Regions from separate parts of the Knoellia tibetensis genome, predicted to be linked through region 2. Evidence: predicted binding sites of a transcription regulator. Region 2 holds the regulator's gene; the other holds the start of a gene.
The links. The regulator HrcA, encoded in region 2, represses chaperone genes, less so after heat shock. The targets are predictions, from matches to a motif close to TTNGCACTCGNNNNNNNCGAGTGCNAA.
Positions count from the first base shown of each region.

Region 1: groL (chaperonin GroEL) is a predicted target of HrcA. The motif match lies at 2,338-2,364, and genes of this name have one in related genera.

Region 1 is NZ_JBMBWF010000001.1:2,280,977-2,296,502, reverse strand. Features, by position in the region: gene ACOJV7_RS10815 (ABC transporter ATP-binding protein) at 1-417, opposite strand, end outside; gene groL (chaperonin GroEL) at 581-2,209, opposite strand; gene ACOJV7_RS10805 (hypothetical protein) at 2,617-3,081, opposite strand; gene ACOJV7_RS10800 (DUF3263 domain-containing protein) at 3,085-3,399, opposite strand; gene ACOJV7_RS10795 (HAD family hydrolase) at 3,489-4,166, opposite strand; gene ACOJV7_RS10790 (arsenate reductase ArsC) at 4,214-4,633, opposite strand; gene ACOJV7_RS10785 (aquaporin) at 4,630-5,301, opposite strand; gene ACOJV7_RS10780 (ArsI/CadI family heavy metal resistance metalloenzyme) at 5,298-5,780, opposite strand; gene ACOJV7_RS10775 (ArsR/SmtB family transcription factor) at 5,897-6,250, shown strand; gene ACOJV7_RS10770 (SRPBCC family protein) at 6,343-6,837, opposite strand; gene ACOJV7_RS10765 (ArsR/SmtB family transcription factor) at 6,843-7,229, opposite strand; gene ACOJV7_RS10760 (uracil-DNA glycosylase) at 7,367-8,044, shown strand; gene ACOJV7_RS10755 (SGNH/GDSL hydrolase family protein) at 8,044-8,865, shown strand; gene ACOJV7_RS10750 (acyl-CoA dehydrogenase family protein) at 8,908-10,074, shown strand; gene ACOJV7_RS10745 (hypothetical protein) at 10,272-12,386, shown strand; gene ACOJV7_RS10740 (MFS transporter) at 12,394-13,737, opposite strand; tRNA gene ACOJV7_RS10735 (tRNA-Thr) at 13,891-13,963, shown strand; gene ACOJV7_RS10730 (hypothetical protein) at 14,153-14,635, shown strand; gene ACOJV7_RS10725 (hypothetical protein) at 14,665-14,856, opposite strand; gene ACOJV7_RS10720 (histidine kinase dimerization/phospho-acceptor domain-containing protein) at 14,940-15,526, opposite strand, start outside.
Region 2 is NZ_JBMBWF010000001.1:121,580-137,023, reverse strand. Features, by position in the region: gene lepA (translation elongation factor 4) at 1-1,229, shown strand, start outside; gene ACOJV7_RS00685 (hotdog fold domain-containing protein) at 1,379-1,846, shown strand; gene ACOJV7_RS00680 (nitroreductase family deazaflavin-dependent oxidoreductase) at 1,883-2,323, shown strand; gene ACOJV7_RS00675 (NUDIX hydrolase) at 2,344-2,904, opposite strand; gene ACOJV7_RS00670 (tyrosine-protein phosphatase) at 2,901-3,701, opposite strand; gene ACOJV7_RS00665 (ornithine cyclodeaminase family protein) at 3,720-4,658, opposite strand; gene hemW (radical SAM family heme chaperone HemW) at 5,125-6,351, shown strand; gene ACOJV7_RS00655 (hypothetical protein) at 6,397-6,915, shown strand; gene ACOJV7_RS00650 (hypothetical protein) at 6,953-7,411, shown strand; gene ACOJV7_RS00645 (SDR family oxidoreductase) at 7,436-8,203, shown strand; gene ACOJV7_RS00640 (DUF4870 domain-containing protein) at 8,294-8,923, opposite strand; gene ACOJV7_RS00635 (DUF3097 domain-containing protein) at 9,165-10,037, opposite strand; gene hrcA (heat-inducible transcriptional repressor HrcA) at 10,108-11,139, shown strand; gene dnaJ (molecular chaperone DnaJ) at 11,217-12,350, shown strand; gene ACOJV7_RS00620 (16S rRNA (uracil(1498)-N(3))-methyltransferase) at 12,484-13,227, shown strand; gene ACOJV7_RS00615 (Gmad2 immunoglobulin-like domain-containing protein) at 13,242-14,327, opposite strand; gene ACOJV7_RS00610 (SigE family RNA polymerase sigma factor) at 14,324-14,857, opposite strand; gene ACOJV7_RS00605 (histidine triad nucleotide-binding protein) at 14,917-15,276, shown strand; gene ACOJV7_RS00600 (PhoH family protein) at 15,302-15,444, shown strand, end outside.

The DNA.
Region 1 (15,526 bases), 2.2 Mb from region 2:
GTCGTACCACTCGCGGTCCGGCTTGCGCCCGGCGATCGAGAGCGGCAGGAGGATGTTCTCCTCGGCGTTGAGCGTCGGGATGAGGTTGAAGGACTGGAAGACGAACCCGATGTGGTCCCGGCGGACGCGGGTGAGGTCCTTCTCCTTGAGCGAGGTGAGCTCGATGTCGCCGAGGCGCACCGAGCCGCGGGTCACCGAGTCGAGCCCGGCCGCGCAGTGCATGAGGGTGGACTTGCCCGAGCCGGACGGGCCCATGATCGCGGTGAACTCCCCGGCGGCGATGTCGAGGCTGACGCCCTTGAGCGCAGTGACGGCGGTGTCGCCGGAGCCGTAGGTCTTGACGAGGTCGGTGACACGGGCGGCCACCTTCGGGGGCGCCGTGGTGTCACGGCGGTCGGGGGCGAGGTCAGTGGTCATGCCGTCAACGGTAGGAGGGCGGACCGCATACGGGCAGGGGGTTCCTCCCCGAGGGAACCCTGAGGAGACCCTGAACGCCCCCGCCCACGCCGAAGGGCGGTCTCCCCGTGGGGAGACCGCCCTCCAGTGGGGTGAACGACCGAGGCCGTTCAGCGGGATGGGATCAGAAGCCCATGCCGCCCATGTCGTCGCCGCCACCCGGCATGGCCGGAGCGGCCTTCTCGGGCTTGTCGGCGATGACGGCCTCGGTGGTGAGGAAGAGCGCGGCGATCGACGCGGCGTTCTGGAGCGCCGAGCGCGTCACCTTGGCCGGGTCGATGATGCCGGCCTTGATGAGGTCGACGTACTCACCGGTCGCGGCGTTGAGGCCGTGACCCGAGTCGAGGTTGGCGACCTTCTCCGCGACGACGCCGCCCTCGAGACCACCGTTGATGGCGATCTGCTTGAGCGGGGCCTCGATCGCGACGCGCACGATGTTGGCGCCCGTGGCCTCGTCACCCTCGAGCTGGAGCTTGTCGAACGCGGCCTTGCCCGCCTGGAGCAGGGCGACGCCACCACCGGCGACGATGCCCTCCTCGACGGCGGCCTTGGCGTTGCGCACGGCGTCCTCGATGCGGTGCTTGCGCTCCTTGAGCTCGACCTCGGTGGCCGCGCCCGCCTTGATGACGGCGACGCCGCCGGCGAGCTTGGCGAGGCGCTCCTGGAGCTTCTCGCGGTCGTAGTCGGAGTCCGACTTCTCGATCTCGGCGCGGATCTGGTTGACGCGACCCTGGATCTGGTCGGCGTCGCCCGAGCCCTCGACGATGGTCGTCTCGTCCTTGGTGACGACGACCTTGCGGGCCTTGCCGAGCAGGTCGAGCTCCGCGGTGTCGAGCTTGAGGCCGACCTCCTCGGAGATGACCTGGCCACCGGTGAGGATGGCGATGTCGGCGAGCATGGCCTTGCGACGGTCACCGAAGCCCGGGGCCTTGACGGCGACGGACTTGAAGGTGCCGCGGATCTTGTTGACGACGAGCGTGGACAGGGCCTCGCCCTCGACGTCCTCGGCGATGATGAGGAGCGGCTTGCCGGACTGCATGACCTTCTCGAGGAGGGGCAGCAGGTCCTTGATCGAGCCGATCTTGGAGTTGACGACGAGCACGTAGGGATCGTCGAGGACGGTCTCCATGCGCTCGGCGTCGGTGACGAAGTAGTGGCTGATGTAGCCCTTGTCGAAGCGCATGCCCTCGGTGAGCTCGAGCTCGAGGCCGAAGGTGTTGCTCTCCTCGACGGTAATGACGCCCTCCTTGCCGACCTTGTCCATGGCCTCGGCGATCATCTCGCCGATCTGGGGGTCAGCAGCGGAGATCGAGGCCGTGGCAGCGATCTGCTCCTTGGTCTCGACGTCCTTGGCGTTGGCGAGCAGCTCGTCGGAGACGGCCGCGACGGCCTTCTCGATGCCGCGCTTGAGCGCCATCGGGTTGGCACCGGCGGCAACGTTGCGCAGGCCCTCCTTGACGAGCGCCTGGGCGAGGACGGTCGCCGTCGTCGTGCCGTCACCGGCGACGTCGTCGGTCTTCTTGGCGACCTCCTTGACCAGCTCGGCGCCGATCTTCTCGTAGGGGTCGTCGAGCTCGATCTCCTTGGCGATGGACACACCGTCGTTGGTGATCGTGGGGGCTCCCCACTTCTTCTCCAGCACGACGTTGCGGCCCTTGGGCCCCAGGGTGACCTTGACGGCGTCGGCGAGGGTGTTCATGCCTCGCTCGAGACCGCGGCGAGCCTCTTCATCGAAAGCGATGATCTTGGCCATTCGGGTGGTTCCTCCCACGCGAATCGAAGGTGTCGGCCAGGTGGTGCCCGCGACGGACGAGCCGAACCCGCGTGCCTCATGTCATGCGCGCGTGCCGACCCTCACCGGTCTGGCCTTGGGATACAACTTTGTCACTCTCATGGTGAGAGTGCTAACGCCATTATTGGCACTCTCGGGTGGAGAGTGCAAACGATCCGGGTATGCCGTCCGCCCGCCTCGCGCGGGTCGGCCGCCCTGCCCGGGCCGTCACCGGCGCACAGCCTGACCACCGGCGCATCCCTGGCAGCGCCGGTCGCCACGCTCTGCGCCGCTCGACGACGGGCCGAGCGAGGCACAGGTGCGCGAGCGAGCCACGCACAGGCAACGCGCTCGCCAAGCTGTGGCTCGTTCGCGGCCAGGGGACTGCGTCAGAGGGCGGGAGCGTGGCCCTCGAAGGTCGCGCGCATCGCCCCGTCGGCCTCCGACGACACCGGGTCGTCGAGGTCGGCGACGAAGACGGCGACGAGCGAGCGCGCCGGGTTCGACGCGGCCTCGGCCAGCGCCTGCCGCCACGCGGCGAGGTTGGGGTGGTCGAGCGACGCGCACGCCTCCGCCGGCTCGAGCGACTCGACGGCCGCGCCGAGCTGGGCGGTCGTGAGGTCGATCGTCGCGGTGGACCCGTCGTGGCCGAGCACGGTGGCGAGGACGACCGCAGGCAGCCCGTGACGACCGCCGGGGACGTTGACGTGGGCGAACTCCCACTCGACCGAGCTCGACGCGGAACTCAGCCCGACGGCATACGCGACGGGAGGGCGCCAGCCCTCGATGCGGGAGGCGAGGTGGTCACGGATCGCCGCGAGGCCCTCGGGCGTGCTCCAGTCGAGCTCGGCCACGGCTCAGCCCTGCGGCTGCAGCCCGAGGCGACGGGCCGAGCGGGCGCGCTGGCGGGTGGCGCGCTGGCGGCGCAGGCGCTTGACGAGCATCGGGTCGTGCTCGAGTGCGACCGGGCTGTCGATGAGCGCGTTGAGCACCTGGTAGTAGCGGGTCGGGCTCATGTCGAAGAGCTCCTTGATCGCCGACTCCTTGGACCCGGCGTACTTCCACCACTGGCGCTCGAAGTCGATGATCCGGCGGTCGCGCTCGCTCAGGCCCGAGGCATCGGGCGTGGGGGACTGCTCTTCGTGCACGGCGTTCACGGTTCGACCCTTCATGGAGCGGCGGCTGCGACACCCACCCTAACGGTCGAATGACACGGCTGTCATTAGGGTCGGCGTGTCCGCTGGACAGGCGTGACGCCCGCCTACTCAGGTGCCCCAGCAGTCACATCCGTCCCGTCGAGCAGGTATGCCGTGAGCTCGTCGACCGTGTCGAAGACCGCCTCCGGGAGGGTCGCCTCCAGCGCCGCCCGCTCCCCCGCACCCCAGGTCACGGCGAGGCCCGGCATCCCCGCGGCCCGGGCGGCGAGGATGTCGACGGTGGCGTCACCGACGTAGACCGCCGTGGAGGGGTCGATCCCGAGCCGGCGTGAGGCCTCGAGCAGCGGCTCGGGGTCCGGCTTGTGACGGGTCGTGTCCTCGAGGGCGCCGGCGACGTCGATGAGGTGGTCGATGCCGACACCGGCGAGCGCGAGGCGTGCGGTGTCGCGCCGCTTGCTCGTCACGACGTGGAGGGAGGCGCCCGCGGAGGTGAGGGACTCGAGCATCTCCGGCACGCCGGCATACCTCTCGATGAGGCGCGCGGTGTTGGCGATGTTCCACTCGCGGTAGGTCCGGTCGAGGTCGTGACCGCGCTCGGGGTCCTCCTCGAGCAGGGCGGCGAGGAGCGGACGGCCGATCCAGGCGCGGGCGCGGACCTCGTCGATCTCCTCGCCCCTCACCTCGCGGAAGGCGTGCTGGTATGACGCAACGATGAGCGGGATCGTGTTGGCGAGGGTGCCGTCGAGGTCGAAGAAGATGGTCTGCCAGCGGGGTGCGGTCACCGGGCCATCCTTCCCCGCCCACTCACCGGCCCGTCAGGGGCGTCCGGTCACCGGCCGGAGACCGGCACGACGCCGAGGGTGCCGAGCAGCTCGACCACCCGGCCGCGGATCTCGTCGCGGATCGGCCGGACGGACTCGACGCCCTTGCCGGCGGGGTCCTCGAGGACCCAGTCCTCGTAGCGCTTGCCGGGGAAGATCGGGCAGGCGTCGCCGCACCCCATCGTGATGACGACGTCGGAGGCCTGCACCGCCTCAGCGGTGAGGACCTTGGGCGAAGCGGCGGTGAGGTCGATGCCCACTTCGGCCATCGCCTCGACGGCGGCGGGGTTGACGGTGTCGGCCGGCGCGCTGCCGGCCGAGCGGACCTCGACCTGCCCGCCGCCGAGAGCCTCGAGCCAGCCGGCGGCCATCTGCGAGCGCCCGGCGTTGTGCACGCAGACGAAGAGCACGGAGGGGCGGTCGTTCACGGGTTCTCCAGGGTGTCGGGGACGAGCAGTCGTATGCCGGCCAGGCCCACCGCGGCGCCCGCCACCTGGGCGAGGATGAAGGGCAGCACGGAACCTGGCGCGATTCCCGTGAAGGTGTCGCTGAACATCCTCGCGATGGTCACGGCGGGGTTGGCGAAGGACGTCGAGGACGTGAACCAGTAGGCCGACAGGATCCAGGCGGCGACGAGCCACGGCGCCCGGTCGCCCCGACCGCCGCGACTCACGTGCCCGACGACGAGCACGAGGCCGGCCGTGGCGACGACCTCACCGAGCCACCGGCCCCCTCCCGGACGGGCGGTCGTCGACAGGTCCAGCGGCGCGAGGTCGAACATGAGGTTCGCGAGCACGACACCGAGGACTCCCCCTGCGACCTGTGCCACGGCATACCCGGGGAGGTGGGGCCACGGGAGGTCGCGGCGAACGGCTTGGGCGAGCGAGACGGCGGGGTTGAGATGGGCGCCACTCACCGGCGCGACGAGGGCAATGAGGACCGCGAGCGCCGCCACCGAGGCGAGGGCGTTGGCGAGGAGCTGGACGCCGACGTCGTCGGTGAGGCGCTGCGCCATGATGCCGGAGCCGACGACGGCGGCGAGGAGACCTGCGGTGCCGACGACCTCGGCGGCGAGCGCCCGAGGGAGTGCCGTCACGTGCAGCACGCGGCGCCGGAGGGCTGGCGACCGGAGACGTCGAGGACCTCGAGGCTCGCGGTGGCGGGGCGCGCGCCGGTGGGGTTCTCGTCCTTGACCGTGTAGACCTCCCACGGCGCCCCGGCCGGGTCGTGGACCCAGACCTTGTCCTGAAGGGCGTAGCAGCAGGTCGTGTCGTTCTCGTCGAAGGCCGCGAGCCCGGCCTCCGCGAAGCGCTCGCGCGCGGCGGCCACCCCTTCGACTGACGGGACCTCGACGCCGAGGTGGTTGAGCGCACCGGCGGTGCCGCTCCCCCGGACGTCGTCGCTCGTCTCGATGAGGACGAGCTTGAGCGGCGGCTCGGTGACGGCGAAGTTGGCGTAGCCCGGGCGGCGCTTGGCCGGCTCGACGCCGAACATCGCCGAGTAGAACGCGATCGAGGCCTCGAGGTCGGTGACGTTGAGGGCGAGCTGGACGCGGGAGCTGGGCGTGGTGGTCATCGGCGGGCCCCTTCAGATAGATTGATGAACGTCGATATGAGTAGCAAACCGTATATATTGATGTTCGTCAATATCTTGGATGGCACACTGTGTCCCAGCCGAGAGGAGGGGCCGGCATGACCACCACGACGCCCGCGAGTGCGGCGACCACGAGCGCGGCGGCCGCGTGCTGCGGCATCACGACGCCCGGCGGGCTGTCGCGAGAGCAGGCGGAGGCCAACGCCGCCCTCCTCAAGGCCGTCGCCGACCCGGTGCGTCTACGGCTACTCAGCATGATCCGCGACAGCGACGGTGGCGAGGCCTGCGTCTGCGACCTCACCCCCGCGGTCGGACTCGCCCAGCCGACGGTGAGCCACCACCTCAAGGTCCTCACCGAGGCCGGCCTCATCGAGCGCGAGAAGCGCGGCACCTGGGCGTGGTTCCGGGTCGTGCCGAGCCGGCTCGAGGACGTGCGCTCGATCTTCGCCTGACGCCCGATCGAGTGTCGGGGATCCGGGGCCGTCCATGCTCGGACGGGCCCGGATCCCCGACACCAGGTTCCGGGCGGTCGCCCGGGGGCAGGTCAGGCCGCGTCCGCGCGCAGGGCCTCGTCGAGCTGGCCGACGGCCTGGGTCAGGCCCTCCTCCATGCCCATGTCGAGCACCTTCTGGAGGTCGTCGGCCGACCCGTAGACCGTCGTCGACGAGACCCGCGTCCCGCCGTCGTGCTCGGTGAACTCCACGACGGTGTCGCCGGCCGGCATTCCCTCGGCGGGGTTGCCCTCGGCGTCGGCGAAGCCGTCGACGTAGGCGAGCCGACTCGTGGGCTCGACGGACGTCACATCCCAGTAGCCGCCGAACTTCTCACCCTCGGGCGACGTCATGTAGTAGGTCACCCGACCGCCGTCGCGCAGGTCGTGCGAGGTGACGGTGAGGGGGTATCCGGGCGGGCCGAACCAGCGCTCGAGCTGACGGGGGTCGGTCCAGAAGTCCCAGATGCGGTCGACGGGGGCGGCGAAGTCGCACGTGACGGCGATCGAGCGCTCGTCGCTGTTGGTCGTGATGTCGGTGACGGGCATGGGTCCTACTCCTTCTCGTGGTGGGCGTGCTGACGGTCCTGCGGGTCGGTCGTGGCGTCGTTGAGACCGGCGAGGAGGTCGTCGATCCGCCCGATGCGGCCGCGCCACACGGCCTCGAGATCGGTCAGCATCGAGGCGACCGATCGCAACGCCGCGACCTCTCCGCTGGCGAGCGCCTCGCGGCCGCTGCGGCGCTTGCTGACGAGTCCGGCCCGCTCGAGCACGGCGACGTGCTTCTGCACCGCCGCGAAGCTCATGTCGTAGTCACGGGCCAGTGCCGACACCGAGTGCTCTCCGGCCAGGACGCGACGGAGGATGTCGCGCCGGGTCCGGTCGGCGAGCGCGTGGAAGAGGGCGTCCGCCCGGTCTTCGTGCTCCTCGTTCTCGGCCATACGGACAATCTACAACCAATTGGTTGTAGATTGTCAACCCCCCCTTCCCCACGAGCCTCCCGCGTCCGCGGATGGGGTTGCTGGAACGACCGGATGCGCAGACGCAAGGAGGTGGGGGCGTGGATACGGTGGGGAACGTGACCAGCCGCCCCCTCGCCGAGATCGTCCACCCCTCGTGGGCGCATGCCCTGGCCCCGGTGGAGGGGACGCTCACCGATCTCGGGGAGTTCCTCCGCGCGGAGGTCGCGGCCGGTCGCGGCTACCTCCCCGGCGGGGCGCACGTCCTGCGCGCGTTCGAGCAGCCGCTCGACGAGGTGCGTGTGCTCGTCGTCGGACAGGACCCCTACCCCACGCCGGGCCACCCGATCGGGCTCAGCTTCGCGGTCGCTCCCGACGTCCGGCCCATCCCGCGCAGCCTCGTCAACATCTACACCGAGCTCCAGAGCGACCTCGGCGTCCCGGCACCGACGAGCGGCGACCTCACACCGTGGGCCGAGCGCGGGGTGCTCCTGCTCAACCGGGTCCTCACCGTCCGGCCGGGCACCCCCGCGAGCCACCGCGGCAAGGGCTGGGAGCAGGTCACCGACTGCGCCATCGACGCCCTCGTCGCCCGCGGCGGGCCGCTCGTCGCGATCCTCTGGGGCAGGGACGCGCGCTCGCTGCGGAGCCGGCTGGACGGCATACCGTGTGTGGAGAGCCCACATCCCTCTCCCCTGTCGGCGCACAGCGGCTTCTTCGGGTCGCGCCCGTTCAGCAGGGTCAACCACCTCCTTGAGCAGCAGGGAGCCACACCGCTCGACTGGAGACTGCCGTGATCCCCGCCCCGTCCACCCCCACCCGCGTCTGGAGCACCTACGTCGCCATCGGCGACTCGTTCACCGAGGGGATGTCGGACCCCGACCCCGAGAAGGACGACTCCTGGATCGGCTGGGCCGACCGCCTCGCGGAGTCGCTGCACGACCTCGCCGAGCTCGAGCACCTGCCCTTCCGCTACGCCAACCTCGCCGTCCGCGGCCGGCTGCTCGACGACGTCGTCGGCGGTCAGCTCGACAGCGCGCTCCAGATGGCTCCCGATCTCGTCTCGATGGTCGGCGGCGGCAACGACCTCCTGCGACCCGGGGTCGACACCAACGACCTCATGGAGCGCCTCGAGTCCGCCGTGGTCCGCCTGCGGCAGAACGGTTCCGACGTCCTCCTCGCCACTCCCGTCGACCCCCAGGAGGCCGGGCTGCTCAAGCCGCTCCGCGGTCGCCACGCGGTCCACGCGGCCAACATCTTCACGATCGCCCAGCGCCACGGCTGCTACGTCCTCAACCTCTGGGGCATGCCGGCGCTGCGCGACTGGCGCCTGTGGGCCGGCGACCGCATCCACCTCACGACCGAGGGGCACCGCCGGGTCGCCCTCGCCGCCCTTGCCGCCCTCGGTCACGCCACCGACGAGGAGGACTGGCGCACACCGCTGCCCGCGGGCGACGCGACGACGCGGCGCCAGGAGCTGCGCGCCCACGCCGCCTGGGCCCGCGAGCACCTCGCGCCATGGGTGCAGCGCCGCATGAAGGGCCAGTCGAGCGGGGACCACCTCGACCCCAAGCGCCCCGAGCTGTCGCCGATGCGTCCCTTCGTCGACGGTCCCTGAGGCCGGTCCGGTCCCGCTCGGGCTGGCGTTACAGTCGCGGGTATGCCGGTGACCCGCCTCATGCCCACCTCCGACGGTGACGACCTCATCGCCCTCACCCGCGAGATCTGCGACAAGGAGCTGCGCCCGCGCGTCGACGACGCCGAGCGCGCCGCAGCCGAGGGCGAGTCCTTCCCGACCGAGGTCTTCCGGACGCTGGGCCGGGCCGGGCTGCTGTCGCTGCCGCACCCGGAGGAGCACGGCGGCGCCGGACAGCCCTACGAGGTCTACCTCCAGGTCGTCGAGGAGATCGCGTCCGCGTGGATGAGCGTCGCCGTCGGCGTCTCGGTGCACTCGCTCACGGCCTACCCGGTGACGACGTTCGGGACGGCCGAGCAGCAGGCTGCCCTGCTGCCGGGCATGCTCTCCGGCGAGCAGCTCGGCGCCTACTGCCTCTCCGAGCCGCTCGCCGGCTCGGACGTGGGGTCGATGACGACGAAGGCGACGCGGTCCGACGGCGGTGACGGGACGGCATACGCGATCAAGGGGCGCAAGGCGTGGATCAGCCACGCCGGCCACGCCGACTACTACACGACGTTCGCGCGCACCTCCGACGACGGCGGGCGCGGCATCTCGTGCTTCATCGTCCCCGCCGGGTCCGACGCCATGACGTTCGGCGCCCCCGAGAAGAAGATGGGCCTGCACTGCGACACCGTGCGCGAGGTGATCTTCGACGGCGTTCCCGTCGAGGAGGCCAACCGCATCGGTGACGAGGGTCAGGGCATGGCCATCGCGCTGTCGGCACTCGACGCCGGCCGGCTCGGGATCGCCTCTGCCGCAACCGGGCTGGCGCAGTCGGCGCTCGACGTGGCCGCGGCCTACGCCAAGGAGCGTGAGCAGTTCGGCCGCCCGATCGCGTCGAACCAGGGCCTCGCGTTCCTCATCGCCGACATGGAGGCCGCGGTCTCGGGGGCGCGCTCCGCCTACCTGTATGCCGCGCGGCTCAAGGACGCTGGCCGGCCCTTCTCGAAGGAGGCCGCGGTGGCCAAGCTCCTCGCCACCGACGCCGCGATGAAGGTGACGACCGACGCGATCCAGGTCCTCGGTGGCGCGGGCTACACCGCGGACTTCCCCGTCGAGCGGATGTTCCGCGAGGCCAAGGTGACCCAGATCTTCGAGGGGACCAACCAGATCCAGCGGCTCGTCATCAGCCGCCACGTGCTGCGCTGACCCCCGACAACGTCAGACCGGGCCGTCTCATACACGGCCCGGTCACCTCTTTATAGGTGGGCGACCGGGTCCGGCCGGTGACCGACACGCGTCCGGGCGATGACGGCAAAACCACGTTTCTCCTTCCCGTGGGCCACGCCCTGCCATAGGCTCCGGACGGCTCGACGAGCGGGCCACATCGCAGGGGGGAAACACCCATGTCAGTGCGCCTCACGCGGGGGCTCGCCACGTTGCTCGCCACCGTCGTCACCGCCGCAGGCCTGAGCAGCGCGGCCACCGCCGCGGTCTCGCCCGCCGCCGACGTGACGTCGTGGTCGATCGAGGGCCCGGCCGGCTCCTTCGCGACCGGCCGGATCTGGGTGACGACGTCGCCCTACTCCTATCCGGTCGATCAGGGAATCGCCGTCGACGGCGACGGCACGGGCGGCTACTCCGGACGGGTCTTCGTCCTGCCACCGGTGGGCACGACGTTCACGGCGGGGACGACCTATCCCACGGCGGACGACGTCAGCGCCACCCATGCGCGTGTCCACATCAACTACCCCGTCTACTGCACGTCCACCACCACCGGCTCGGTGACGGTGCACGAGGCCGTGTACGACGCCGACAAGCACCTCGAGCGGTTCGCCGCGAGCTACCGTCAGTCGTGCGGCGGCGGCCCCGCCGTCACGGGCGAGGTACGGTCGCACTCGACCGTCGACATGGTCCGCCTGCTCGCTCCGCCCACCGGCCCGGCCTCGCACGTCGTCACCGTCCGATCCGCGAAGGGGGCGACGTTCGGGAAGGCCGTCTTCGAGTCGGATCCGCCCCCGCCATTCGGCTTTGCGATCAGCAAGGACGGGTGCAGCAACACGACCGTGCCGGCCGGCGGCTCGTGCACGCTCACGGTCACGGGATGGCCCGGTGCGCTCGGCAGCGGACGGCAGTCCACAGTGCTCCTGCCCGACGTCGCCGGCGACGACAGTCGTCGGATCCCGGTCGACGTCATCTCCCGCGACACCCCGCTCGGCGCCTTCGCGACCGTGGCGAACGGGCCGAAGCGGATCCTCGACACCCGAGCAGCGAACGGCGTGACGACCCGGACCTCGCTGCGCCCTGCCCAGACCATCGCCGTCCAGGTGACGGGCCGAGGAGGCGTACCCACGACTGCCGCCGTCACGTCGGTCGTCATGAACGTCACCGCGGTCAGCCCCACCGGCGCCGGCTTCCTCAGCGTCTTCCCTGGCCCGGCGAAGCCGAGCACGTCGAGCATCAACTTCACCAAGGGCGTCAACCTCGCCAACCTCGTGACCGTGCCGGTCGGACCGGACGGCAAGGTTCGCTTCGCCAACGGCAACAGCGGCACCGTGCACGTGCTGGCCGACGTCATCGGCTACTACCGCACCGCGGCACAGACGGCCGTCCCCTACGGCTCGTTCCGCCAGACCCAGCTCCAGCGGATCGTCGACACGCGCTCCAGGTTCGGACCGTTGCCCAGTGGCTACTACTTCGACATCGACCTCGACTACAACGGCGACGGCGCGCGGGAGGCGAACTCGCACCTCACCGCAGCCCTCGTCAACATCACGACGACGACGCAGTCCGGCTCGGGCTACCTCACGGCGTGGTCGGGAATCGGGGACATGCCGGCGACCTCGTCGGTCAACTTCGTCAAGGGTCGCAGCCAGGCCAACATGGCCGTCGTCCCACTCCGCCAGGAGTACGACACCGAGACGGGCCTCAGCTACCCGACGTTCCGCATCGACAACCCCTCGGGCGCGGCGACCAACGTCATCGTCGACATCGTCGGGCTCTACGACGACAACACGGTGCTCGAGGACTGGACCGCGCAGCGCTTCCGCCCCCTGGCCGCGCCGGTGCGCGTCGTCGACACGCGGAGCTCACTCGGGATGGCCTCCCTGTCCGCCGGTCAGACCCGGAAGGTCGCGGCTCCCGCGTCGGTCGCGGGCTACCAGACCTACGGCCTCGTCGCGAACCTCACCGCCGTCAAACCGACCGCGACGACGTGGCTGACCGCATGGGACGCCGACGCACGCCCCGGGGTGAGCAACCTCAACACGGTCGGCACCGTGAGCATGGCCAACGCAGCGATGATCCCGCTCAACTGGGGCAACACGTTCCTCGTCAACAACGCGGCCGGCACGACGCATGTCCTCGTCGACGTCGCGGGCAGTTTCGAGGCCTATCCCGCCATGGCGCCCCCACCCGGCTCAGGGTCGCCGCTGTCGCCCTCCCGATCGGGTTCGAGCGGTGTGGCCGGGCACGCCGGGCCGGCAGGCCGGTTCGAGGTGCAGCGACCGAAGGCAGGCTGACCCGCCCTCAGTCCGGGTCGCGCGAGATCCCGGGCAGAAGGGTGTCCCCGGCGCGCAGCGCGTCCATCGCGCCGGGGTGGTCGCCGATGAACTCGAGGCCCTTGTGGCGGTAGCGCCAGATCTGGAACGCCCCGAGCGACCACAGCAGGAACTGCACCGACATCGCGACCTTGAAGTCGTCGAGCTCGTAGGAGCCGGGCCCCTCCGGCACGCGGTGGTCGAGGATGAAGCCGACGAGCGCCATCGTCACGAGCGAGGCGAAGAACCCGCCGATGTTGATGACGCCGGAAGCACGCCCGAGCCGGTCCGACGGGTGGAAGCTGCGGGCGAGGTCGAAGCCGACCATCGAGCCGGGGCCCCCGCACCCGGTGACGCAGACGAGCAGGACGAGGAGCGGCAGCGGTGCCCGCCCCGGCCACAGCAGTACGAGCGCCCATGTGCTCGCGATGGCCGTGACGATGGTGAGGACGATCTGTGACCGGCGGTAGGGCAGCCGCCCGGTGAGGTGGCCCACGACCGGCCCGGCGACCATCGACGCGAGCGTGAGCGTGATGAGCAGGCTGCCGGCGGCCGTGGGGCTGAGTCCCTGGCCCTCGACGAGGAACGGGTAGCCCCAGAGCATCGTGAAGACGGTCGCGCCGAACTGGCCGGTGAAGTGGATCCACATCCCGAGCCGGGTGCCGGGGTTGCCCCACACCTCGCCAAGCGTGCGGGCCAGCGCCCGCACCTTGATCTTCTCGACGGCGACGCCGGTGTAGGGCGAGTCCTTGACGAGGAGGAAGAGCGCCACCGACAGCAGGGCCCCCGCGCCGGCGGCGATGCCGAACGACCGCTCCCAGCCGTAGCGGTCGAGGGCGGCGGCCAGCGGGGTGGCGGCGGCGACCGCGCCGAGCTGGCCCACCATGCCGCTCAGCTGCGTGATGACCGGCGCCTGTTTGACCCGGAACCACAGTGCGACGAGCCGGAGCATGCTCGTGAAGATCATCGCGTCGCCCATCCCGAGCAGCACGCGCGCGGCGAGCCCGACCCCGAAGCTGCCCGCGAACGCGAACCACAGCTGCCCGATCGAGATGAGCGCGAGCCCGACGAGGAGGAGGCGGCGCGAACCGAAGCGGTCCAGGAGGACACCCACGGGGATCTGCATGCCGGCATACACGACGAGCTGGACGACCGTGAAGGTCGCGAGCTGCGACGCGGTGATGTCGAACCGCTGTGCTGCAACGAGACCGGCGACGCCGAGCGAGGTGCGGTGGAAGACGGCGACGGTGTAGACCGACAGGGCGACGACCCAGATGACCCAGGCCCGGCGACGACCGATGTCGTGGATCTGCCGTCGCAGGGGTCGCGTCACCGTTCGATTCTATGAACGCCCCCCGTATGCCGTCCGCGTCGTCCACGTCTCGGCTCGGCGTGCGCTGCGTCCCTCTCGCCCGACGACGCGGGTCCGGTGAGGTACGGCGGGTAGAGTGCGGGACGCCGTCGGGGGCACTGCTCGCCGACGTGCGCTGGCGTGGCGCAATCGGTAGCGCACCTGTCTTGTAAACAGGTGGTTAGGGGTTCAAGTCCCCTCGCCAGCTCTCAGCTCGGTCGACGACGTCAGGGCCAGGCCGGGACGCACCCACGGGCTGGACATGTCCTTGGATCGGGTGCACGCTCTTTTGCATCATCCAACCGTGTCGCTGGCTGCGCTGCTCGAGCGCAGGCCGCCCGGCAGGTGACCTTGCGCAGCAGGCCGGCCGACCCTCTCACGTTGGGACGGTGCCACCATGCGCGTCATCCGATTGCTCCTCGCCGCACTCGCGGCGGTCCTGTTCACCGCGCCCCAAGCTGCGGCGGCCGAATCTCGACCCTTCACGTCGGACTTCACCGTCCAGGCCACGTTCGCTCCCACGCCTGTCCCCGGCGTGTTCGCCGTGACGACCTCCGGTTCGGGGCACGCGTCCCACCTGGGGAAGGTGACGGTCTCCTCTACCGAGACCCTGGACTTCGTCACGTCCCCCGGCAGCGTCGTGCTGCATGACGGTCTGCTGGTCATGACCGCCGCCAACGGTGACCAGCTGTACTGGAGCTACGAGGGGACCGGTTCGCCGCCCGACGAGAGCGGCGAGTCCGCGCTGGCCGGCACCTTCGTGATCACGGGCGGCACGGGCAGGTTCGCGGACGCCACCGGCGGCGGGACCCTCCACGGGACAGGGAACGCCGTCACCGGGATGGCATCCCTGTCGTACCACGGGTCCATCTCCTACTAGGCCAGAGGTTTGGGTCGCCGGCGCGCCTGTCACCCCGTGCCGGGGTCAGGGGTCTGCACGGACTCGAGCCGCGTCTCCTCGGGGTGCTCGGTGCGCTCCTCAGACTCCGCGAGGATCGCCCTGGCCTGCGCTTCGGGGTCGTCGCTGCCGACCACCTGCTCCTCCGGGAGGAGCTCGGCGCGGCTGCCCACGTTGTCGTCGTCCTCGGTGTCACGTCCCATGACCCGACCGTACCCACCGGCACCCGGCTGCAGGACCGTCGACGCCGACCCATCAGCGCCGCGACCACGATCGGACGAGCGGATCAGCCGTCGAGGCCCGTGTCGGCCTGGCGCTGCTCGCGTGCCGTGTCGAGGTACTGCGTCACCGCGGCGCTGAGCCGCTTGAGCTCGGGAATGTAGCGGCGGAGCTCCTCGGCGACCTCAGGCGGGGTCTGCGGCCACATCGAGAGGTCCTCGAGCTCGAGCCGCAGCGCCGCAATGGGCGTGCGCAGCTCGTGTGAGGCGTTGACGGCGAGGTCGCGCTCGCGCTGCAGGAGCGCGTCGAGCTGTGCCGCACCGCGGCGCAGCGCATCTCCGATCGCCTCAGCCTCCGGGACGGAGTAGTGCGGCACCTCGACGTCGAACCGGCCCTGGCCGATGTCCTCCGCGACCGCCGCGAGCTCGGCGAACGGGCGCGACAGTCGCCTCGCCAGCCAGGCACCGACGACTGCCGCCGCGAGGAGCAGGCCGGCCCCGAGGATGACGAGCGGGAGGAGCGCGTCCGACACCCGATCTGCCACCACGGCCCCGGACCGCCACACCGTCAGGCGTCCGCCACCCGCGATCGAGCGGGTGGCCGAGATGTCGTCGGCACCGGTGCGCTCGATGTCTCCGGCCACCGTCGTCTCGC
Region 2 (15,444 bases):
TGATCTTCGACTCGGTCTACGACACCTACCGCGGCGTCGTCACCTACGTCCGCGTGGTCGACGGCAACCTGAACCCGCGCGAGAAGATCATCATGATGTCGACGCGGGCCTCGCACGAGCTCCTCGAGATCGGCGTCATCAGCCCCGAGCCGATGCCGGGCAAGGGCCTCGGCGTCGGGGAGGTCGGCTACCTCATCACGGGCGTCAAGGACGTCCGCCAGTCGCGCGTCGGTGACACCGTCACCAACGAGCGCAAGCCGGCCGAGACCGACCTCGGTGGCTACCGCGACCCCAAGCCGATGGTCTTCTCGGGGCTCTACCCGATCGACGGCTCCGACTACCCGGTGCTACGCGACGCGCTCGACAAGCTCAAGCTCAACGACGCCGCGCTCGTCTACGAGCCCGAGACGTCGGCGGCGCTCGGCTTCGGCTTCCGGTGCGGCTTCCTCGGCCTGCTCCACCTCGAGATCGTGCGCGAGCGGCTCGAGCGCGAGTTCGACCTCGACCTCATCTCGACCCAGCCCAACGTCGTCTACGACGTGACGATGGACGACGGCACCCTCATCGAGGTGACCAACCCGAGCGAGTTCCCCTACGGCAAGGTCGCGGAGGTCCGCGAGCCGGTCGTCAAGGCGACGATCCTCGCGCCGAGCGAGTTCATCGGCGCGATCATGGAGCTCTGCCAGGGCAAGCGCGGCCAGCTGCTCGGCATGGACTACCTCTCCGAGGAGCGCGTCGAGATGCGCTACACGCTGCCCCTCGCCGAGATCGTCTTCGACTTCTTCGACCAGCTCAAGTCGCGCACCCGCGGCTACGCCTCGCTCGACTACCAGGAGTCCGGCGACCAGGCCGCCGACCTCGTCAAGGTCGACATCCTGCTCCAGGGCGAGAACGTCGACGCCTTCAGCTCGATCGTCCACAAGGACAAGGCCTACGCCTACGGCAACATGATGGCCGGCAAGCTCAAAGAGCTCATCCCGAGGCAGCAGTTCGAGGTGCCGATCCAGGCCGCCATCGGCGCGCGGGTCATCGCCCGCGAGAACATCCGCGCCATCCGCAAGGACGTCCTCGCCAAGTGCTACGGCGGTGACATCAGCCGCAAGCGCAAGCTGCTCGAGAAGCAGAAGGCCGGCAAGAAGCGGATGAAGAACATCGGCACCGTCGAGGTCCCGCCGGAGGCGTTCATCGCCGCGCTCTCCTCCGACGCCGCCGAGCCCAAGAAGAAGTAGCCGCCTCGGCCGTCGTGGGTCGAGAGGAGAGAACGCGCCGTATGCCGTCCAGCCTCGACGGGGTGTCCTCCCCTCTCGACTCCCCGGGCTGGGGGTGAGGGGCGCCACGGGTGGCGGGCGGCCGGCATACCGGGAAGTAACATCGCCGTATGCCGGAGACCTTCGCCCTGTACCGCCAGCTCACCTCGCTGCCCCTCGGGCGCAAGGCGTTCTCGTTCCTCTTCGCCCAGAAGGCGCCCTACTTCTGGACCGTGCGACCACAGGTCCGTGAGGTCCGCGAGAACCATGCCGAGCTGACGATCCGCAAGCGCCGGGCCGTGCAGAACCACATCGGCACCGTGCACGCCATCGCCGTGTGCAACGGGCTCGAGGCGGCGATGGGTCTGCTCGCCGAGGCGACGACCCCGCCCGGACGGCGCTGGATCCCCAAGGGCATGGAGGTCGCCTACACCGCGAAGTCGACGACCGACCTGCTGTGCACCGCCGACACGGACCCGGCCGACTGGGTCGAGCCGGGCGACGTGCCCGTGCGGGTGCGGGCGATCCGCGACGACGGCACGGTCGTCGTGGAGGGCGTCATCACGATCTACGTGAGCGACAAGAAGAAGTCGGCCTGACGAAATGGGCGCGCCCGTCGTGATGTTGTCCCGCACATGACCACGATCACCGGAACGTACCTCCCGAGCCCCAGCGCCTGGGTCCGCAAGCAGGTCGAGACAATCGAGGAGACCGGCACCACCGGATCCGTCGACATCCAGGGCCGGCCGGTCGTGCTGCTCACGATGAACGGCGTGACCGGCTCGGTGCGCAAGGTCCCGCTCATGCGGGTGGAGCACGACGGCGTCTATGCCGCGGTGGCGAGCAAGGGCGGCGCGCCGGACCACCCGAAGTGGTATGCCAACCTGCGCAAGAACCCGGTCCTCGAGCTTCAGGACGGGACCCGCACGTGGGTCGCGCGCGCTCGTGAGCTCGACGGCGAGGAGCGCGAGCAGTGGTGGGAGCGCTGCGTCGCCGCCTTCCCGAACTACGCGGAGTACCAGCGCAACACCGACCGCCTCATTCCCGTCTTCGTGCTGGAGCCGGTCGAGGACTGAGGCCGCCCGCGTGTGCGGCTCTAGTCCGGCGCGACCGTCGACTCGTCGACGTCGCCGAGGTCGAGTGGGTCGCCCTGGGGTGAGCCCTTCTCCGGCACGAGGTCGCGGATCGTCAGCAGGTCGCGTGGCCAGATCTCCTCGGTCGTCGCCTCGAGCTCGGCCCGGGTCCACCAGTGGTGGGCCGTCATCGTGGCGAGCTCGACCGCGGTGTGCCCGGCGGTCGACACCTCGAACGACGAGCACCGGACGAACCAGAACTGCTCGTCCTGCGTCGTGACGATGTCGCTGTAGCCGTGGACGACGACGCGTTCGGCGAGCGGCCCGACGAGGTCGTCCTCGGTGATCGCCAGACCTGTCTCCTCGGCGACCTCGCGGACGGCGGCCTGCAGGTCGCTCTCACCCGGGTCGACGCCCCCGCCGGGCGTGATCCAGAAGACGGGCACGGGCGTGATGCCGGGGTCGCTGTCGCGGAAGAGCAGGATGCGGTCGGCCTCGTCGACGAGGAGCACCCGCATCGCCCGCCGCCGGTTGCGCGGTCGCGCGTCCGGGTCGGGGGCGGCGAGGACCGGCAGACGGGTCACGTCGTCAGCCGGCGGCGCAGGCGCTCGATGTCGTCGTCGCCCCAGCCCTGCTCCCGCAGCCACCCGGTCGCGCCGCCGAACTCCTCCTGCAGCGTGTCGAGGATCGTCTGCATCGTCTCGGGGCGGGGGCGCTGGTCGTCGACGCTCTGCTCGCGCAGGGCGGTGCCGTAGAGGTCGCGGGGGAGGAGGCGCGCGATGATCCGCTCGATCCGCTCACCCGTCAGCGCGTAGTCCTCGACGATGACCTCGTGCGGCACACCGGCGGCGGCGAGGGCGAGAGCGACGACCGTGCCCGTCCGGTCCTTGCCCGCCGCGCAGTGCACGACCGTCGCGCCGGTGCTGCGTGAGACGACGTCGAGGGCCGCCGACACCGAGTCCGGCCGTGTCGTGAGGTAGCCGAGGTAGTGCTCGGACCAGAAGGTCGCGTCCCGCACCGGACGGGTCGAGTGCTCGGGCACGGCGAGGGCCTGCTCGGCGGTGACGGGGTGGCCGTCGGCGAAGAGCGAGTGGTGGTGGTGGGTGAGCGACTCGACGTGCCAGAGAGGGCCCGGACCTTCGGTGCTCACCTCGGTGTCGCTGCGCAGGTCGACGATGTCGCTCACCCCGAGGACGTCGACGACGTGCCGCACGTCGGCCTCGCTGAGGTCCTGGAGGTTGTCGGACCGGAGCAGACGCAGCGGCTGCACCGTGCCGCCGTCCCGCGTGGGCAGTCCGCCCGAGTCGCGCATGTTGACGACCCCCTCGAGCTCGATCCAGCGCTCGGTGGCGGACACGTCGGGGATCCGGTTCTCGCTCACGCGGCCATCGTAGGTCGATCAGAGATCGACGACGCTGCCGGCTCCGGCTGCCTCGGCGCGCCGCACCACGGCGTCGGCGACGACGAGGTCGGTGATGCCGGTGCCGAGGTTCGACACGACGAGCCGGCCCTCGGGTCGGCCCGACCGGAGCAGATGGCCGGTCCAGGCGGTCGCCGTCGGGTAGCCATCGAGCTTGCCGCGCACCTCCCGCATCGCTGCGAACTGTGCCGGGTCGTCAGACGCGAGGACGGCGGTGTCGGCGAGCCGCCCGTCGACCGAGCTGGCGTAGTCGATCGGCAGCAGCAGCGCGTCCTCGCGCGGCCACGTGACCGCGATCGCCATGTCGGTGAGGCCGATCGACAGGCCGGTGATGACCACGTCGGCGTCGCGCACGGCGGCCTCCCGCGACGCGGACGCCACGACCCGTATGCCGGGTGCGGCCTCTCGGGTCTCGGTCGCCAGCGCGTCGACCGCCTCGCGTCGGCGGGCCCAGACGTGGACCTCCTCGTGACCGAGTGCCTCGAGGACCCGCAGGTGCGACGCCGCCTGGACCCCGGCTCCGAGGAAGGCGATGCGCGCGTCCCGCGGGGCGAGCGCCCGGACGCAGGCGCCGGTGACGGCGGCCGTGCGCACGGCGGTGAGCTCGGCCGCCGGGAGGAGGGCGGACGGCATACCGGTCGTGCCGTCGTTGACGACCATGACGCCGGTCGCGGTCGGCAGGCCGCGGACCGGGTTGTCGGGGACGAGGCTGATCCACTTGCAGCCGAGGAGGCCGCGCTCGGGGTAGGCGGCGGGCATCGCATTGGCGAACATGCCGGGGGAGGTGCGAACCGTGGGCTTGGGCGGGACGTCGGCGCGACCCTCCGCGAGGGCCGTGAGGGCGTCCGCGACGAGGTCGACCACCTCGACGAGCGGCGGCAGGCTGGCGCGGACGTCGGCGTCGGTGAGGATGCGCACGCGCGCCAACCTATCGGGGCACAAAGGTGAGGCATCGGAACGTACGAGTTTCCGAGGCCCTCGACGAAGCACGAACCGAAGTGCGTGTCCCGACGCTCCCACCGAGGTGGGTGCGTAGGACATTCCTCGTCGCTCCGGGTCGGGGTCGCAAGCCGTTCGGGAAGGAAGGTGCCGAGATGTTGCCGGCGTGAATTGCCCTGTGGCACAGCACGATCCGCCACATAGGTGAGGGCCTCGGAAAGTATGAGTTTCCGAGGCCCTCGACGAAACACGAACCGAAGTTCCTGCTTCGACGCTCTCACCGAGGTGAGTGCGTAGAGGTATTTGTAGTCGCGCCTCCAGGGGTGCGCAAGGCCTTTGGGTGAAGTTCTTCGACAAACTTCTCGGGCGACGGCGTGTCGCAGTGGACACGCCGCCCGGCCACCTCGCGGCGAGCCCATGCGGGCGAGAGTGGGAGGATTCGTCGGTGCCCCAGCTGCCCGATGGAGATCCCGCACCCGCTTCGGGCGAGCTGCCCGCTGGGGCGCTCGCGGGCCTGGGGAGCCGGCCGTTCGGAATCTACCTGCACGTGCCGTTCTGCCGGGTGCGCTGCGGCTACTGCGACTTCAACACCTACACGCTCACCGAGCTGGGTGCCGGCGCGAGCACCTCGACCTTCGCCGACACCGCGCTGGCCGAGCTCGACCTTGCCGGCACCGTGCTCGGCGGTGGCGTGCCTCGCGTCGACACGGTCTTCGTCGGTGGCGGCACGCCCACGATGCTGCCGGCGGCCGACCTCGTGAGGGTCGTGGACGGCATACGCGAGCGGTTCGGGCTGGCCGGCGACGTCGAGGTGACGACCGAGGCCAACCCCGACTCGGTGACGCCCGAGTCGCTGCGCGAGCTCGCCGACGGCGGGTTCACCCGGGTCTCGCTCGGCATGCAGTCGGCGGTGCCGCACGTCCTCGCCACGCTCGACCGGACGCACGAGCCGGCCGGGGTCGGGCGGGCCGTGAGCGCCGCCAAGGATGCCGGTCTCGTCACCAGCGTCGACCTCATCTACGGCACACCGGGGGAGTCGCTCGACGACTGGCGCCGCTCGCTCGACGCCGCCGTCGCGCTCGAGCCCGACCACGTGTCCGCCTACGCGCTCGTCGTCGAGGAGGGCACCAAGCTGGCGGCCCAGGTCCGCCGGGGCGAGGTCGCTCGGCCGGACGACGACGACGAGGCGACGAAGTACGAGCTCGCCGACGAGGTGCTGTCCGCGGCCGGGTTCGGGTGGTACGAGGTGAGCAACTGGACCCGCACGCCGGCCGGACGCTGCCGCCACAACGACGGCTACTGGACCGGCGGTGACTGGTGGGGCGTGGGTCCCGGCGCGCACAGCCACGTGGGCGGCGTGCGCTGGTGGAACGTCAAGCACCCCAGGGCGTATGCCGGTCGGCTCGCGTCCGGTGGCTCGCCGGCGGCCGGGCGCGAGAGGCTCACCGACGAGCAGGTGCGCGACGAGCGCGTGCTGCTCGGGGTGCGCGTTCGCGACGGGCTCGTCGTCGACGACCTCGACGAGGTCGGGCGGCGTGCGGTGGCGGGTCTCGTCGCCGACGGGCTCGTCGACGGCGCGGCCGCGGTCCGCGACCGTCGGGTCGTCCTCACCCTGCGCGGGCGGCTCCTCGCCGACACCGTCGTCCGCCGCCTCCTCGGCCTCGCCTCCTGACCGAACCGGCTCGCGGCGGGGTCGCCGGCTGGCACACTTCCCGGCATGGGGGCGTGCGACGAGGGCGCGGGTCAGTGGTGGTGGTTCCCACTTGCCCTCGGCAGCGGCGTCCTGTCCCTCCTCCTCGTCGGTGTGACGATCGGCCTGTGGTCGGGCGTCCTGCCGTCGTCGAGGCCCGTCGCGGAGGAGCCGTCGAAGCCGGGGTGGAAGGGCGTCCTCCGTGACCATGGCGCCGCGGCGTTGGGTCTGGTCGTGTGGGCGTGGCTGCTGCTGTCAGCCGCTCGGCGAGGGGACTGGCCGTTCGTCGGGGCCGGCGCCGCGATGGCGGCGGCAGTCGTCGTCGTTGTACCGGCGGTTGCGAAGGCCCTGCAGCCCGCCGTGACACTCGGCGAGCTGCGCTTCGCTGCCATGGCGGATGCCCGTCCGCTCACCCCCGCCGAGCGGTCACGGGTCGGCAGGGCCCGATGGTCGACGGCAGTGGCGCTCTCCTTCAGCGTGCTCGTGTGCGTGGCCTCCTTCGGCCTGTCGATCGGCACGATGGTTGAAGTCGGCTGTCCCGAATGACCTCCTGACCGCCTCGTGCCGTGCGAGAGTGCGCGGCATGGAGGACGGGGGGTGCTTGGGGACGACGACGCCCGAGTGGGTGTTCGGGACGATGCTCACGGCTGGAGCCTGTTGCGGTGTCGCGGCGATCATGTTCGTGGTCCTCATGGCGCGCCCGAACGTGTCGGACTGGAGCTGGCGGACCGGCCTCCCCCTCGCCGCGCTCTACCTGCTCAACACCGGATACTTCCTCTACGGCGAGTACGCCTTCCACGGTGGCTGGGACGGGCTGCTGCGGGGGATCGGCACGGTGCTCGGTTGGTGGCTGCTCGTCTCTCCCGTCGTGGTGCTGGTCCTGCGACGCAGGTGGTTGGCACGACGGGGGTTGCGGATGGTCGGTGGCTGGCGCCTGGCGCTCACCGCGGCCCGCCGGGTGACCGCGGCCGTGACGATGGTCAGTGGCACCCTCGCCTCGATGATGATCTGGGCGCAGGTGCTGTCACTGCGTCCGTGCTGAACCGTCGCTCGTAGGGTGGCGCGCATGACTGCCACGCACAGCCGCCGGCTCGAGGGCCGCACCGCGATCGTCACCGGAGCGAGCCGGGGCATCGGCCTCGCAATCGCCGAGCGCCTCGTCGCCGAGGGCGCCCGGGTCTGCGTCACCGCGCGCAAGCAGGACGCGCTCGACGCGGCGGTCGAGTCCCTCGGCGGACCCGATGTCGCCATGGCCGTGGCCGGTCGCGCCGACGACCCCGACCACCAGGACGAGGTGCTCGCCGCGGTGTCCGAGAGGTTCGGACCGCTCGACCTGCTCGTCAACAACACCGGGATCAACCCGGCATACGGACGGCTCGTCGACCTCGACCTCGACGCGGCCCGCAAGATCGTCGAGGTCAACTGCATCGCGGCGCTGTCGTGGGTGCAGAAGGCCGTGAAAGCGGGCCTCGAGGAGCGCGGCGGCGCCATCGTCAACGTCTCGTCGGTCGCGGGCGTGCGCGCGGCACCCGGGATCGGTTTCTACGGCGCGAGCAAGGCGATGCTCACCCACCTCACCGAGGAGCTCGCGGTCGAGCTCGGGCCGTCGGTGCGCGTCAACGCCGTCGCGCCGGCCGTGGTCAAGACGCATTTCGCGACGGCGCTCTACGAGGGACGCGAGGAGAAGGTCGCAGCGGGCTACCCGCTCGGCCGGCTCGGTGTGCCCGAGGACATCGCCGGGGTCGTGGCGTTCCTGCTCTCGGACGATGCGGCGTGGATGACCGGACAGCTCGTCGTCGTCGACGGCGGCCTGCTCCTCAAGGGCGGCGTCTGAGCCGGTCGAGAGAGCAGGGCACGCCGCCCGGGAGGCTCCCGGACGGCGTGTCGTGCTACGTCGACCGACGGTCACGTCGGAGTCAGCGGCTCACTTGACGAAGGACGGCGTCATCGGCGGCGTCCAGAGCTGACCCTCGTTGGCGCGCAGTGCCCCGATGATGTGGAGCACGAACGCCACGGCGAGCGCGGCGAAGTAGGTGAGGAAGCCGACCAGCACCAGCATGAGCGGCAGTGAGACGAGCAGGACGATCCCGGTGAGGATCTGGATGTTGAGCGAGTTCGCCGCGTGCTGGCGGACGAAGTCGCCTCGGTCCTTGTAGAGCACGTAGATGACCAGCGATCCGACGAAGCCGAGCAGGCCGGCGCTCAGCACCATGGCGATGAGCGGCACGAGGTGGGCGAACATGCCCCACTGCCGCTGCTGCGCCGGGTCGAGGACCTGCTGACCGTATGCCGTGGCCTGGCCGGGGTGCGTCTGTCCCGTCTGCGGGTAGCCGCCCTGCGGGTACCCGCCCTGTGGGTAGGCCGGTTGCGGCGTGGGCTGGGAGTGGCCGTGACCGGGCGGCGGGGGCGGGGCCGATCCCTGCGACGAGGGCGGGGGCGGCGGGACCTGCCCCTGCGGAGCCTGCGCCTGCGAGGCGGGCCGCTCACCCGACGGGTCGGCGGTCGGGTCCGGACGGTGCTGTCCGTGGAACTCGGGGTCCGGAGTGGTGCTCATGGTGTGTCCTCCTTCAGGGGACGGGGTGCTGTCACCCAGTCAAACCCATCGCAGCGCTCGTTGATCCCCACTTCGGGGTGCGTTCAGGGTGCGGTCAGGGGCGACCCTGCCGTGGGAGGCGCGCCCGGGGCCCACGCGCGGTTCCCACTCACGGCGCGCAGCCGGCATACCGCGCTGGTCGCGTCTGCGGAAACGGCGGCGAACACCGCCGAATCCGCAGACGCACGAGGTCGGGCGACCGTCAGGGCGCGGTGACGAAGTCGATGAGCTCCTCGACCCGGCCGAGGAGCGAGGGCTCGAGGTCGGCGTAGGAGCGCACGGTGCCGAGGATCTGCTTCCACGCGCGGGCGATGTCGGCCTGGGTGTCGTGCGGCCAGCCGAGGTGGGCGCAGATGCCGTGCTTCCACGACGTGCCGCGGGGGATGACGGGCCACTGCGCCATGCCGAGGCGCTCCGGCCGGACCGACTGCCACACGTCGACGTAGGGGTGGCCGACGATGAGGACGTGCGGCGCGAACGGCTGGAGCCGCGAGGCCGCCTCCACGACGCGTGTCTCCTTGGTGCCGGGCACGAGGTGGTCGACGAGGACGCCCATGCGCCGGCCGGGGCCGGGGGAGAAGTCGCGGATCGCGGCCTCGAGATCGTCGACGCCGTCGAGCGGCTCGACAACGACGCCCTCGACACGCAGGTCGTGGCCCCAGACCTTCTCGACGAGCTCGGCGTCGTGGGTGCCCTCGACGAAGATCCGCGAGGCGCTCGCGACCTTGGCCTTGACGCCCTGGACCGTGCGCGAGCCGCTCGCGGTGCGCGACGCGGCCTGGCGAGCCTCGGCGAGCCGCGCGCTGTTCGCGGCCTCGGGCTTCGTCAGCGTCACCGGCCGGCCGTCGACGTGGAAGCCCGGCCCGAGCGGGAACGCCTTGGTGCGGCCGCGACGGTCCTCGAGGTGGACGACGTGGATGCCGCCGGCCTTCTCGACGCGGACGACGGCGCCGACCCATCCGGTCTCGACGTCCTCGACGACGATCCCGTTCTCCGCGGCGAGCGGGGTGGAGCGGCCCCCACGCGGTGCCTTCCAGTCACCCGCGAGCACGTCCGAGCCGTAGCGATCAGTCACCTGCGCGAGGGTAGACGTAGAATTGGCACTCACCAAGCATGAGTGCCAGCAACGGGAGGAGGTGTCGCGCGTGAGTGAGGACCGTCGGCTCGCGGTGCTGCGGGCGATCGTCCAGGACTACGTCGAGACGTCCGAGCCAGTGGGTTCCAAGGCCCTGCTCGAGCGCCACTCGCTCGGCGTCTCCGCCGCGACCGTGCGCAACGACATGGCCGTCCTCGAGGAGGAGGGCCTCATCGCAGCCCCCCACACGAGCGCGGGCCGCATCCCCACGGACGCCGGCTACCGGCTCTTCGTCGACCGGCTCAGCACGGTCAAGCCGCTGAGCGGCCCGGAGCGCAAGGCCATCAGCACCCTGCTCGACGGGGCCGTCGACCTCGACGACGTGGTCGACCGCACCGTCCGGCTGCTCGCGTCGCTGACCCGCCAGGTCGCCGTCGTCCAGTACCCCTCGCTCACCCGGTCCTCGGTCCGCCACATCGAGCTCGTCCCGCTCGGCGCCTCGCGCCTGCTCGTCGTCCTCATCACGACGACGGGCCGGGTCGAGCAGCGCGTCCTCGAGACCGGCATGGACCTGGCGGACCCCGAGACCGAGCGGATGCTCGCCTCGTTGCGCTCCGACGTCAACGGCGCCACCGTGGGCAAGACGCTCGCCGACGCCGCGGGCGGTCTCGGCGAGCTGCCGACGCAGGTCGACCCCGCCGCGCGCGGCCTCCTCGCCGCCATCGCCGCCGAGCTGACCGAGGTCCTCGTCGAGCAGCGCGAGGAGCGGGTCGTCATGGCCGGCACCTCCAACCTCGTGCGCGCGGGCGAGGACTTCCCGAGCTCGATCGGCCCCGTCCTCGAGGCCCTTGAGGAGCACGTCGTCCTCCTCAAGCTCCTCGGCACCGTGACCGAGCAGGGCTCGGCCGTCGCCGTCCGCATCGGTGCGGAGAACCCGTATGCCGGCCTGCAGACGACCTCGCTCGTCACCTCGGGTTATGGCGCGGGCTCCGACCTCGTCGCCGGTCTCGGCGTCGTGGGCCCGACCCGCATGGACTACCCGACGACGATGGCGGCCGTACGCGCCGTCGCGACCTACGTCAGCCGCATCCTCGCGGAATGACCGGGTGACTCCCGGACCTTGCACCTTGTGCCGCTTCCCCTGAACCGAACAGCCCCCAGCGAAGGACGTCCACCGAAGTGAACGACTACTACGCCGACCTCGGCGTGGCCCGTGACGCGACTGCCGACGACATCAAGAAGGCCTACCGTCGCGCGGCCCGCAAGCTCCACCCCGACGTCAACCCCGGCCCCGAGGCCGAGGAGCAGTTCAAGAAGGTCTCCCAGGCCTACGACGTGCTCTCCGACGCGGAGAAGAAGCGCAGCTACGACATGGGCGCCGACCCCTACTCGGGCGCCGGTGCCGCGGGCTTCGGCCAGGGCTTCTCGTTCAGCGACGTCATGGACGCGTTCTTCGGTGCCGGGGCCGGTGCGGCCCAGGGCCGCGGTCCGCGTTCGCGCCAGAGCCGCGGCCAGGACGCCCTCGTGCGCCTCGACCTCGACCTCGTCGACGCCGTGTTCGGCGCCGAGAAGGACCTGACGATCGACACCGCCGTCGGCTGCTCCACCTGCCACGGGGAGGGCACCCAGCCCGGCACCGGCACCCGCACCTGCGACGTCTGCCAGGGGCAGGGCCAGGTCCAGAGCGTGCAGCGCAGCTTCCTCGGCCAGGTGATGACCTCGCGCCCCTGCGTCAACTGCCAGGCGACGGGCCAGGTCATCGAGGCGCCCTGCTACGAGTGCTCCGGCGACGGCCGGGTCCGCACCCGCCGGACGCTGACGATCCGCGTGCCTGCCGGTGTCGACACCGGCACGCGCATCCAGCTGGCCGGCGAGGGCGAGGTCGGTCCCGGTGCGGGTCCAGCCGGTGACCTCTACGTGGAGGTCGCGGTCCGCCGCGACGAGCGCTTCCAGCGCCAGGGCGACGACCTGCACGCCACGCTCGAGCTGCCGATGACCGCGGCCGCGCTCGGCGCGACGGTGCCCTTCGACACCTTCGACGGCGAGCAGGAGCTGGACGTGCGTCCCGGTATCCAGTCGGGCGAGCAGATCCGCCTCCGGGGTCTCGGCGTCACCCACCTGCGCGGGTCCGGTCGCGGCGACATCATCGTCCACGCCATGGTCGCCACCCCGTCCAAGCTCACCTCGGAGCAGGAGGACCTGCTCCGACGCCTCGCCGCCCTGCGCGGCGAGGAGAAGCCCACCGGTCGCATCGCGGACCCGACCGACGGCTCGATCTTCGGCAAGCTGCGCGACGCCTTCAAGGCCCGCTGATGCCCGACTTCTTGCGCAGGAGCGACACTCTGCGGGTCGTTTCGAACCGTTCCGTGTCGCTCCTGCGCAAGAAGTCGGGGTGTGCCGGGGCTGGGGTGGCGCGTGGGCGAGGCGGCGTGAGGGGGAGCGGGCGATGAGCCTCGCGCTCTATCTCGTGCCGGCCGGGTCGCTCGACGCCACCGGACCCGGCGACGTCGTCGTGCTCGACGGTGCCGAGGGTCGCCACGCCGCCACCGTTCGCCGGACGCAGACCGGCGAGCAGCTCCGCATCGCCGACGGCGCCGGCCGCGTCGTCACGGGCACCGTCGAGTCGGTCGACCGGGCCGAGCTCGCGCTGCGGGTCGACGAGGTCGCAGCCGCGCCCGAGCCCTCCCCGAGGTTCGTCCTCGTCCAGGCCCTCGCCAAGGGCGACCGCGACGACCAGGCCATCGAGGCCGCGACCGAGCTCGGCGTCGACGAGGTCGTCCCGTGGCAGGCCGGTCGAAGCATCGTCCAGTGGCGTGGCGACCGCGGCGAGAAGGCGTGGCGCAAGTGGGACGCCGTCCTCGTCGCCGCCACCAAGCAGTCCCGCCGGCCCCGCCGCCCGCACCTCGCCCCGGTCGTCACCACGGCCGGTCTGGCCAACCGCATCGCGACGGGCGCCACGGCATACGTCCTGCACGAGGACGCCGACGTGCCGCTCGCCTCGCTCGAGCTGCCCGGGGAGGGCGACGTCCTCCTCGTCGTCGGCCCGGAGGGCGGGATCTCGCCGGACGAGCTCGAGGCCTTCAGGTCGGCCGGTGCCCACGTCGTCCGGCTCGGCGACACGGTGCTGCGCTCGTCGAGCGCCGGCCCTGCGGCCCTGGCCGTCCTCAGTGCCGCTGCGCGTTGGCGCTAACACCCGCACGTCGGTCAGCGGACCGTGAAGGTCACCGACCGCTCGGCGAAGACTGACCCGTCCTCGGCCGACGTCGTGAACGCGCGGAACGTGTAGGTGCCGGCGTCGAGCCGGCCCAGGTCCACCGAGAACGTGCCCCGTGATGGCGCGCCGATCGACGCCGTGGTGAACCCGTCCTTGACGACCGTCGCCCCGCGCCGGAGGTCCCACTCGAGGGCCGCCTCGAACGCGACGGCCTGTCCGCGGACGACGACCGGCTGCGTGGCTCGCACCGACGCGCCCGGGGCCGGGCTGTCGACCCAGAGATCGCAGAGGAACTCCGGTGGCGTGCTGGCACGCGTCCAGACGCGTGCAGGGTCGAGGTGTCCGAAGAGGCGCTGCCCACCCGGCGTGCGCACGGTCACCGGCAGGTCGCCGCGACCAACGGCCGCCTGCGCCGTCCACACCAGCGCCGAGACAGCCAGCTCGGCCCGCCGCGCGTCGGGTGCGGTCCCTCCGGGGCCGGTGAGCTCGATCGTGATCCGCCCACGCTCGACGACCAGCCTGTCGAGGGCCACTCCGCTCCAGGGGTCCGACTGCTCATCCGTGCTCCGGATCGACTCCACGACCGCGAGCGTGGCCCGGTCCGACTCGGTGGCGTTCTCGGGCATGGGCAGCGTCGAGAACTCCCGGACGAGCCCATGCCGGGCCTGCTCACCCCCGTTGCTGCCCACGACGTAGATCCCGAGCGTCGCCGTCCCCGTGCCGGTCGGGGTGCCGGTTGCCGAGGGCGAGGCCGACGGCGACGCCGAGGACGATGACGACGGGGTGGGCGAAGGGCTGGCCGAGGGCGATGGCACCGAGGTCGTCGGCGCCGGCGTGGCGGGCAGCGTCCCGTCGTCGTCCGGGCGGGCGGCCCACACGATGCCGCCGACGAGGGCCGCCGTGGCCGCGACCGCGGCGACCGCCCACCAGCTCCTGCGGACGGTGCCGTGCCCGGGACCCGACGCCTCGTCGAGGATGGCGTCGAGGCGCGACGACGGACGGATCTCGCGTGCCCTCTGGTCGAGCGCCGCCCGCAGCTCGCGCTCGGTCTGCGACTCGTCCTGGTGCGTCGTCATGGCCGTGCCTCCATCTCGGTGCGCAGGGCGGCGAGGCCGCGGTGGGCGTGGGCCTTGACCGACCCCGGCGCGATGCCGAGCGCGTCGGCGATCTGGGCCTCGCTGAGGTCGAGGTAGTAGCGAAGCACGAGCACCTCTCGTTGTCGCGCGGGCAGGCGCTGCAGCCGCCGGAAGACCTCCGCGGTCCCGGCCGCCGAGATCGCCGCGTCCTCGGCGCTCACCAGGGTCGGCTGGCTGCGCCGCTCCCGCAGCGAGTCGAGGTAGCGCTGCTCGACCTTGTGGTGCCGCAGGGCGGACCGTGCACCGTTGACGACGCACTGCCTCAGGTATGCCGGCCCGCGGCCTTCCTCGACCTCGTTCCACTTCCGGTGGAGCGCGACGAAGGCGTCCTGCGCGATCTCCTCGGCGAGGAGGTCGTCGTGGACGAAGAGCCAGGCGAGCCGGACCATGGGAGCCCAGTGGACGGCATACAGGCTCGACACGCCGTCATCGGCGGCGGCGCGCGCGGCGGCGTCACGTCGGGTGCCCACGGAGGTCATTGTCACGCCGGGAAGACGCCCGAGGAGGCCGTTCGGTTTACTGTCGGAGCATGAGCGCCGCCACCACCGACCCGGACTGCCTCTTCTGCAGGATCGTCGCCGGGAGCGTGCCGGCCGACGTCGCGGGCGAGAGCGGGCACAGCCTCGCGTTCCGCGACCTCGACCCGCAGGCGCCGACGCACGTCCTCGTCGTCCCGCGCCGGCACGTCGCCAACGCGGGCGAGCTGGCGGAGGCCTCGGCCGACGAGCTGGCCGACGTCGTGCTGCTCGCGCGGACGGTCGCGGAGCAGGAGGAGCTCGACGGCGACTACCGGCTCGTCTTCAACACGGGTGAGGGCGCGGGGCAGAGCGTCTTCCACGCCCACCTCCACCTTCTCGGCGGGCGGTCGATGAAATGGCCTCCCGGCTGAGCCGAACCGTAGACTTGGCGACGACATGACTGACGCACCGCATACGCCCACCTCCGACAGCTCGCCGAAGCACACGCCGGTTCACACCGTCACGATCCCGGGGGACGTGTCGATGGTGGCCCTGCTCGGGCCGCGCGACGAGCTCCTGCGCACCATCGAGCGCAACGT